3 regions of the Macrococcoides bohemicum genome follow, and region 1 is predicted to be linked to each of the others. Evidence: a T-box and tRNA genes for the amino acid it is inferred to sense, from the RefSeq annotation. Region 1 holds a T-box; the other regions hold tRNA genes.
What was found. The T-box of region 1 lies ahead of HT586_RS08325 (valine--tRNA ligase). A T-box ahead of a tRNA ligase gene usually reads a tRNA of that ligase, here a tRNA-Val.
Positions count from the first base shown of each region.

Region 2: it encodes a tRNA-Val, which carries the amino acid that the T-box ahead of HT586_RS08325 (valine--tRNA ligase) is inferred to sense. The anticodon was not compared.
Region 3: it encodes a tRNA-Val, which carries the amino acid that the T-box ahead of HT586_RS08325 (valine--tRNA ligase) is inferred to sense. The anticodon was not compared.

Region 1 is NZ_CP054482.1:1,603,788-1,607,062, forward strand. Features, by position in the region: gene HT586_RS08325 (valine--tRNA ligase) at 1-1,538, opposite strand, end outside; T-box leader at 1,591-1,790, opposite strand; gene HT586_RS08330 (AbrB family transcriptional regulator) at 1,826-2,902, opposite strand; gene HT586_RS08335 (hypothetical protein) at 3,023-3,275, opposite strand, start outside.
Region 2 is NZ_CP054482.1:2,278,634-2,281,908, reverse strand. Features, by position in the region: gene lysS (lysine--tRNA ligase) at 1-1,466, shown strand, start outside; rRNA gene rrf (5S ribosomal RNA) at 1,746-1,860, shown strand; tRNA gene HT586_RS11920 (tRNA-Val) at 1,873-1,948, shown strand; tRNA gene HT586_RS11915 (tRNA-Thr) at 1,961-2,036, shown strand; tRNA gene HT586_RS11910 (tRNA-Lys) at 2,044-2,119, shown strand; tRNA gene HT586_RS11905 (tRNA-Gly) at 2,153-2,227, shown strand; tRNA gene HT586_RS11900 (tRNA-Leu) at 2,243-2,331, shown strand; tRNA gene HT586_RS11895 (tRNA-Arg) at 2,349-2,422, shown strand; tRNA gene HT586_RS11890 (tRNA-Pro) at 2,434-2,507, shown strand; tRNA gene HT586_RS11885 (tRNA-Ala) at 2,524-2,599, shown strand; rRNA gene HT586_RS11880 (16S ribosomal RNA) at 2,729-3,275, shown strand, end outside.
Region 3 is NZ_CP054482.1:472,223-475,497, forward strand. Features, by position in the region: rRNA gene HT586_RS02550 (23S ribosomal RNA) at 1-1,214, shown strand, start outside; rRNA gene rrf (5S ribosomal RNA) at 1,423-1,537, shown strand; tRNA gene HT586_RS02560 (tRNA-Asn) at 1,552-1,626, shown strand; tRNA gene HT586_RS02565 (tRNA-Glu) at 1,631-1,705, shown strand; tRNA gene HT586_RS02570 (tRNA-Val) at 1,709-1,784, shown strand; tRNA gene HT586_RS02575 (tRNA-Tyr) at 1,813-1,896, shown strand; tRNA gene HT586_RS02580 (tRNA-Gln) at 1,903-1,977, shown strand; tRNA gene HT586_RS02585 (tRNA-Lys) at 1,985-2,057, shown strand; gene rocF (arginase) at 2,260-3,162, shown strand; gene HT586_RS02595 (ArsR/SmtB family transcription factor) at 3,190-3,275, opposite strand, start outside.

The sequences.
Region 1 (3,275 bases):
ACTAGCCCATGAATCAATACTTCATTAAAAGGTTTCGTCTCTGTAAATTCAATACCCTGGAAGATCATACGTGCAACCCAGAAGAAGATAATATCATAACCTGTAACAAGCACATTAGTCGGATAGAAACGTTTGAAATCTTCAGCATCCACATTTGGCCAGCCAAGAGTAGAGAAAGGCCATAATGCACTTGAGAACCAAGTATCTAGAACATCTTCATCCTGTGTCCAGTTTTCACTATCAACAGGTGCTTCTTTACCTACGTATAATTCTCCTGTTTCATTGTGATACCATGCAGGAATTTGATGTCCCCACCATAACTGACGTGATATACACCAATCATGGATACCCTCCATCCAGCGGTTAAATGTTCCTTCAAAACGTGGCGGAACAAATTCAATTTTTTCATCTGTCTTTTGAAAATTTAATGATTGTTCTGCTAAAGGAGCCATTTTTACGAACCATTGTTTTGAAAGATAAGGTTCTACAATCGCGCCGCTTCTTTCACTATGACCAACCTGATGCATATGTTTCTCAATTTTAATCATCAGACCAGCATCCTGTAAGTCTTGCACAAGCGCCTTACGACATTCAAAGCGGTCCATACCAGCATATTTACCAGCTAATTCGTTCATCGTACCGTCTTCATTCATTACATTGATGCGTTCCAGATTATGACGATTACCGATTTCAAAGTCATTTGGATCATGCGCTGGAGTAACTTTCATTGCACCACTACCAAAATCCATCTCTACATAATCATCACCTAAAATAGGTAACTCACGTTCAACGATTGGCAAGATAACTGTTTTACCGATTACATCTTTATATCGTTCATCTTCTGGATGTACAACAACAGCAGTATCACCTAGTAATGTTTCAGGACGTGTTGTTGCAATTTCAATAAATCCCTCACCTTCTGCATATGGATATTTTATATGATAGAATGCGCCTTCAACTTCCTCATGTATTACTTCGATATCACTTAATGCAGTTCGCGCTGCTGGATCCCAGTTAATAATACGCTCGCCACGGTAGATTAAACCTTTATCATACATTTTAACGAAAACTTCTTTAACCGCTTCACTTAATCCTTCATCTAAAGTGAAGCGTTCACGAGAATAATCTAATCCTAATCCAAGTTTCGCCCATTGATCACGAATAAAACCTGCATATTCTTCTTTCCAATCCATCGTATGTTCTAAAAATTTTGCACGACCAATATCATGACGTGAAATACCTTCTTCACGTAACTTCGCTTCAACTTTGGCCTGTGTCGCTATTCCTGCATGGTCCATTCCTGGTAAGTATAATGTATTATAACCCTGCATGCGTTTTATACGCGTAATAATATCTTGTAAAGTAGTATCCCATGCATGCCCAATATGCAATTTACCTGTAACATTCGGTGGCGGAATCACTATAGTAAACGGCTTCTTGTCATCGTCTTCAGTTGCTTTAAATAAACCTTTATCTAACCATTCCTGGTATCGTCCTTGTTCTACTTGCTGTGGATTGTATTTTGTATCCATGGTCATTCCTCCAATATATATTGTCCAAAATTTCCTGCAAAAAAATCCCGTCCTATAACACTAGGACGGGATAACCGTGGTACCACCTAAATTCAGCTTACGCTGCACTCGTTTCGATTAACGCTCTCGCACGTGTACCTCTACTTAAGTTCAAAGTACATTCAAGTCAGGCTACCTTCGCTAAATTTCAATATGCATTTCCACCGTCCATGCACTCTCTTGGATATCCATCTAACTACTCTTCCTGTAGGAATATTTAGTTAAACATATTGTATAAGATTATCATTTAACTGTCAATCAGCACTGCCTATATCACTATTCAGTCTATGCGTTAAGTACCAGGACATAATTGGCGCTACAATTAATAAGATAAGAAAGATCCTAAAAATATGATAGCTTGATATCATCGCAACATTTGCCCCTGTCTCAAGTGCGACTACGATTATCTGTGCCATACCTCCTGGCGCTGCACTTAAGAATACATCGTTAAAGTTATGATCTGTAAAAATATTGATAACGATACTCAAAAAAATGGCACAAATAATAAGTAATATATTTTGAATAAAAATCCCTATAAACAATCTTTTATTTATCTGACTAGATAAATCATACATTTGCAGTCCAATACGTACACCAAACAATAATTGTGCAAAGTTTATCAATGACATCGGAACAGTAAAATTTAATCCCGTACTTAAATTCCAGATTAAAATAGCAAATGTCGGACCTAACATATCTGGCACAGGAAAATGGATAAGCTTTAAAATATATATACCTGCAGCAATCATCGCAACAATCATTACAATTTGATCAAGCGTTAATACTTCAAATACTTGCTTTGCTTTATTAATTTGATAACGTTCATGATTGTCTGAAGTCATACTAGAAATAAACGGCACAATCATAATTACGAACAGTAAACGAGACGTTTGTGCAAGTGTTACAACTAAGATGTTGGCATTTTTATTTTCTTCTGCCATAACGATCATTTGATTTAATGCACCTGGAATGGACGCCAGTAAAGCAGTTTCAGTTGTACAATTAACAATGCGTTTAAAAACAAATGAAATCATTATAGCACTCAATAAAATCATTACACTTAAAAATATAACAGACAGGAAATCACCCGCGATATCTACAAATATCTCTTTTGTAAAAGACACACCTATTTGTGCACCTAATATATATAGACCTATGTCTCCAAGCCACTTAGGCCACCTATATGTTAATGAGGTAAATTTCCTGAGAATTATAGTAGCTAAGATCGGTCCAAATAACCATGGTAGTATCATACCTATCTGATCTAAAATCAAACTGAAAATAATGCTCATTAAAAATAGTAATATATAACTCATAAAAAACACTTCCATCAAATTTAATACGTTAAAATAACCTTTGTTACTATTAATATATAGAAGAAAATAAAATAAAACATATTAATTGCTTATAACACAAAAAATAGGACTCATATTGAGTCCTATTAGTTATCATTATGCAGCTAAATCAAAATTTGTGATTGTTGCAAGATCGAATTTTTTGATTGAAGCTTCTTCAGTTGTAGCATCTTCAGTAGTTTCTACTTCTTCTGTTGTCGCTTTTTCTTCTGTTTTAGTTTCTGAATCTGTTTTGTCTTTATCATCATCATCTTTATTATTACAGAAACTTAAAGCTAAGATTGCTAATAATGCTAGTAATAATAATGGTAATAACCATGCCCATGGGCTTTTCTTCTTAGGTTCACGT
Region 2 (3,275 bases), 670 kb from region 1:
AAATGTTGGTACGTCGTCAAAAAATGCAAGATTTATTAGACCAGGGGATCGATCCATTTGGTCAAAAATTTGTGAGAACAGCAACTTCTGCTTCGTTAAAAGCAGATTGGGATGCTTTTTCTAAAGAAGAATTACATGATAAAGAAGAAGAATCAAAAGTATCTTTCGCTGGACGTATCATGACAAAACGCGGTAAAGGTAAAGCGGGATTTGCTCACGTTAAAGATTTAGATGGACAAATTCAAATCTATGTTCGTAAAGATGCAGTTGGTGACGAACAGTTCGAATTATGGAACAATGCTGATCTAGGCGATATCGTTGGTATTGAGGGTGTGATGTTCAAAACGAACACTGGAGAACTTTCTGTTAAAGCCAAGTCGTTTACACTATTATCAAAAGCACTTCGTCCATTACCGGATAAATTCCACGGATTACAGGATGTTGAACAACGTTATCGTCAACGTTATTTAGACTTAATCACAAGTGAAGAGTCAACACAAACTTTCATTACGCGTAGTAAAATCATTCAGGAAATGCGTAGCTACTTAAATACGAAAGGTTTCTTAGAAGTTGAAACACCAATGATGCATACAATCGCTGGTGGCGCTGCTGCACGTCCATTCGTTACACATCATAACGCACTTGATATGGAACTTTATATGCGTATTGCCATTGAATTACACTTAAAACGTCTAATCGTAGGTGGATTAGAAAAAGTATATGAAATCGGTCGCGTATTCCGTAATGAAGGTATTTCAACACGACATAATCCTGAATTTACGATGATTGAATTATACGAAGCATATGCAGACTATAAGGATATTATGGATTTAACAGAAGAAATGGTAGCACATATTGCTGAAAAAGTTACAGGTTCTACAACTGTTGATTATGCAGGCGAACAAATTAACTTAGCACCAAAATGGCGTAGATGGCATATGGTTGATGCTGTTAAAGAATACACAGGTGTTGATTTCTATGAAGTGAAAACTGACGAAGAAGCACATAGTCTTGCTAAAGAACACGGTGTTGAAGTTAAACCGAATATGAAATACGGTCACATCTTAAATGAATTCTTCGAACAAAAAGTAGAAGAAAACTTAGTGCAGCCTACATTTATTTATGGACATCCAGTGGAAGTATCTCCACTTGCTAAACAAAATCCAGAAGATCCACGCTTTACAGATCGTTTCGAATTATTTATCGTACGACGCGAACATGCAAATGCATTTACAGAATTAAATGATCCAATCGATCAAAAACAACGTTTTTTAGCACAAATGGAAGAAAAAGCTGCAGGTAACGATGAAGCACATGAGATGGATGAAGATTACATTGAAGCATTAGAATATGGTATGCCGCCAACAGGTGGGTTAGGAATTGGTATTGACCGTTTAGTGATGCTGCTGACAAACAGTGCATCTATTCGTGACGTATTATTATTCCCTTATATGAGACATAAATAATCGAATCATACTTAAAAGACTCTAAATCCTTATCTATCAAGGATTTAGAGTCTTTTTTATTCTGTAAAAATTATCAGAATTTACTTTCTTTTAAAAAATAGAAAAAAATAAAGAAAAAGCGTTGACTTTACAATTCAAATTGCGTATTATTAAAAAGTCGCTTACAACGAGTGACATATTAAGAAAGTTAATCAATTGTAAAGTTCATGAACACAGTGTAAAATTTACTATTGAAATAATCTTCGAAGCTGTTATACTTATATAAGTATTGAAAATTTGTCTGGTGATGATGGCAGAGAGGTCACACCTGTTCCCATACCGAACACAGAAGTTAAGCTCTCTAGCGCCGATGGTAGTTGGTCTTACGATCCGCGAGAGTAGGACGTTGCCGGGCAATATATACCCAGGAGGATTAGCTCAGCTGGGAGAGCATCTGCCTTACAAGCAGAGGGTCGGCGGTTCGAGCCCGTCATCCTCCACCATTTATTTATTATGCCGGAATAGCTCAACTGGTAGAGCAACTGACTTGTAATCAGTAGGTTGAGGGTTCAAGTCCTTTTTCCGGCACCATTTCTTTGAGCCATTAGCTCAGTTGGTAGAGCATTTGACTTTTAATCAAAGGGTCAGAGGTTCGAATCCTCTATGGCTCACCATTATTTTAATATTTTAATATTAAAACTTAATATGCGAAAGTAGTTCAGTGGTAGAATACAACCTTGCCAAGGTTGGGGTCGCGGGTTCGAATCCCGTCTTTCGCTCCATTAAGAAAATTAAATGCCGGGGTGGCGGAACTGGCAGACGCACAGGACTTAAAATCCTGCGGTAAGTGATTACCGTACCGGTTCGATTCCGGTCCTCGGCACCATTTAATTTTATTTTTTTGCGCCCGTAGCTCAATTGGATAGAGCGTTTGACTACGGATCAAAAGGTTAGGGGTTCGACTCCTCTCGGGCGCGTTTATTAATAACGGGAAGTAGCTCAGCTTGGTAGAGCACTTGGTTTGGGACCAAGGGGTCGCAGGTTCGAATCCTGTCTTCCCGACTTACTTAATAATTTTGGGGGCTTAGCTCAGCTGGGAGAGCGCCTGCTTTGCACGCAGGAGGTCAGCGGTTCGATCCCGCTAGTCTCCACCATAAAATTTTAAGATGAACATTGAAAACTGAATGACAATATGTCAACGTTAATTCCAATAATTTGAGTGAACTTAGTTCACTCCCAAGAGTGATTGCCATAAGCAATCAAAGAGCATTATCAAACAAACTATTATGGAGAGTTTGATCCTGGCTCAGGATGAACGCTGGCGGCGTGCCTAATACATGCAAGTCGAGCGAATTGACAGAGGTGCTTGCACCTCTCGATTTTAGCGGCGGACGGGTGAGTAACACGTGGGTAACCTACCTATAAGACTGGGATAACTTCGGGAAACCGGAGCTAATACCGGATAATATTTAGCTTCGCATGAAGCAATAGTGAAAGACGGTTCTGCTGTCACTTATAGATGGACCTGCGGTGTATTAGCTAGTTGGTGAGGTAACGGCTCACCAAGGCAACGATACATAGCCGACCTGAGAGGGTGATCGGCCACACTGGGACTGAGACACGGCCCAGACTCCTACGGGAGGCAGCAGTAGGGAATCTTCCGCAATGGACGAAAGTCTGACGGAGCAACGCCGCGTGAGTGAAGAAGGTTTTCGGATCGTAAAACTCTGTTGTAAGGGAAGAACAAGTACGTTAGTAACTGAACGTACCTTGACGGTACCTTACCAGAAAGCCACGGCTAACTACGTGCCAGCAGCCGCGGTAATACGT
Region 3 (3,275 bases), 1.1 Mb from region 1:
GGAACTCGGCAAAATGACCCCGTAACTTCGGGAGAAGGGGTGCTTTTTAGGGTGCAAGCCTTGAAGAGCCGCAGTGAATAGGCCCAAGCGACTGTTTATCAAAAACACAGGTCTCTGCAAAACCGTAAGGTGACGTATAGGGGCTGACGCCTGCCCGGTGCTGGAAGGTTAAAAGGAGTGGTTAGCATTAGCGAAGCTACGAATTGAAGCCCCAGTAAACGGCGGCCGTAACTATAACGGTCCTAAGGTAGCGAAATTCCTTGTCGGGTAAGTTCCGACCCGCACGAAAGGCGTAACGATTTGGGCACTGTCTCAACGAGAGACTCGGTGAAATCATAGTACCTGTGAAGATGCAGGTTACCCGCGACAGGACGGAAAGACCCCGTGGAGCTTTACTGCAGCCTGATATTGAAATTCGGCACAGCTTGTACAGGATAGGTAGGAGCCTTTGAAGCGTGAGCGTCAGCTTACGTGGAGGCGTTGGTGGGATACTACCCTGGCTGTGTTGACTTTCTAACCCGCACCACTTATCGTGGTGGGAGACAGTGTCAGGCGGGCAGTTTGACTGGGGCGGTCGCCTCCTAAAGAGTAACGGAGGCGCTCAAAGGTTCCCTCAGAATGGTTGGAAATCATTCGCAGAGTGTAAAGGCACAAGGGAGCTTGACTGCAAGACCTACAAGTCGAGCAGGGTCGAAAGACGGACTTAGTGATCCGGTGGTTCCGCATGGAAGGGCCATCGCTCAACGGATAAAAGCTACCCCGGGGATAACAGGCTTATCTCCCCCAAGAGTTCACATCGACGGGGAGGTTTGGCACCTCGATGTCGGCTCATCGCATCCTGGGGCTGTAGTCGGTCCCAAGGGTTGGGCTGTTCGCCCATTAAAGCGGTACGCGAGCTGGGTTCAGAACGTCGTGAGACAGTTCGGTCCCTATCCGTCGTGGGCGTAGGAAATTTGAGAGGAGCTGTCCTTAGTACGAGAGGACCGGGATGGACATACCTCTGGTGTACCAGTTGTCGCGCCAGCGGCATAGCTGGGTAGCTATGTATGGACGGGATAAGTGCTGAAAGCATCTAAGCATGAAGCCCCCCTCAAGATGAGATTTCCCAACTTCGGTTATAAGATCCCTCAAAGATGATGAGGTTAATAGGTTCGAGGTGGAAGTACAGTAATGTATGGAGCTGACGAATACTAATCGATCGAAGACTTAATCAATTTTATGTTAAAAGCGTAAGCGAGCGTTATGGCTTGATTCATTTTTGATAAACTGACTGACAGCGCAGCTGGAATGGAAGTTTAGAAAATGATGAAAGACAGCGAAGCTGAAGCTGGATATAGATTTTTTGCACGGTGATGTTTGGTACATCATATTTCTTCTTAAGTTTATCTAGTTTTGAAGGTACAATACCTTTAATATACTTTGTCTGGTGACGATGGCAGAGAGGTCACACCTGTTCCCATACCGAACACAGAAGTTAAGCTCTCTAGCGCCGATGGTAGTTGGTCTTACGATCCGCGAGAGTAGGACGTTGCCGGGCAATTTTTATATTTATCCACAGTAGCTCAGTGGTAGAGCTATCGGCTGTTAACCGATCGGTCGTAGGTTCGAGTCCTACCTGTGGAGCCATTTAGGCCCCTTGGTCAAGCGGTTAAGACACCGCCCTTTCACGGCGGTAACACGGGTTCGAATCCCGTAGGGGTCACCATTTGGAGGATTAGCTCAGCTGGGAGAGCATCTGCCTTACAAGCAGAGGGTCGGCGGTTCGAGCCCGTCATCCTCCACCATTTTTGGAAACAATCAGCATACATATACGGAGGGGTAGCGAAGTGGCTAAACGCGGCGGACTGTAAATCCGCTCCTTCGGGTTCGGCAGTTCGAATCTGCCCCCCTCCACCATCTTATTGGGCTATAGCCAAGCGGTAAGGCAACGGACTTTGACTCCGTCACTCGTTGGTTCGAATCCAGCTAGCCCAGCCATTTTTTAGAGCCATTAGCTCAGTTGGTAGAGCATTTGACTTTTAATCAAAGGGTCAGAGGTTCGAATCCTCTATGGCTCATCATTAAGCATCCTGTATAGGGTGCTTTTTTTGTGGTCTTTTTTCTCATAAATTCATTATTATCAGTGTATAGCTTATCAATATTATACATAAATATCCATTTTATTCATTTATGCATAAAAATATTGTATATTCGCTTTATGTTGTATAAAATTAAAGTAGTCAGATTATTTAAAAATTTATGGAATAAGGGGAATACATAATGAATAAGACAATCGAGATTATTGGAGCGCCAAGTGCTTTTGGTCAACGTAAACTAGGGGTGAATATGGGACCAGATGCTATGCGCTATGCTGGATTAATTGAAAGATTAGAAAATATAGGTCATACAGTTATTGACCAGGGTAATGTGGAATTACCAGCAATTGATATGAAAAAATATAAATCAGAACAAGGTGGTCTTCGTAATTTAGAAGAGGTTACCACATTCTGTGAATCACTTTGTGAAAAAGTTGATGGGGTAGTACAAAAAGGTAATTATCCTGTTGTCATTGGTGGAGACCATTCAATTGCAATGGGTACTATCAGCGGTATTGCTAAGCATTATGAAAATTTAGGTGTAATCTGGTATGATGCGCATGGTGATTTAAATATCGATGAAACTTCACCGTCTGGTAACATTCATGGCATGCCACTAAGAGCTTTAATCGGAGATGGTCATGAAGATTTAGTTAATATCGGTGGGTATAAGAATAAAGTGAAAATAGAAAATATCGTATTAATCGGTATGCGTGATCTTGATGAAGGCGAGAAAGCATACATTAAAGAAGTAGGTATTAAAACATATACGATGGCTGATATCGATCGTTTAGGTATTGGTACAGTGATTGCGGAAACATTAGCTTATTTAGATAAATGTGATGGCATCCATTTATCATTAGATGTTGATGCTTTAGATCCTGTAGAAACACCAGGAACAGGAACAACAGTGCCAGGTGGTATTACATATCGTGAAAGTCACTTTGCATTAGAGTTATTAAATGATAGTGAAAAAATTACTTCATTTGAAATCGTAGAGGTGAATCCTTTAATCGATATTTATAACAAGACAGCAGAGCAAGCTGTTGGTTTAGTAGGATCTTTCTTTGGAGAGAAATTATTATAAATAAGTAATAAAAATATTCCCTGCCAATTAATTTTGGTCAGGGAATATTTTTATTTGGTAATTTGAGTCAGCATTTTTAGATGAAGCTTTCTTCACATACTTTTTAAGGTCTC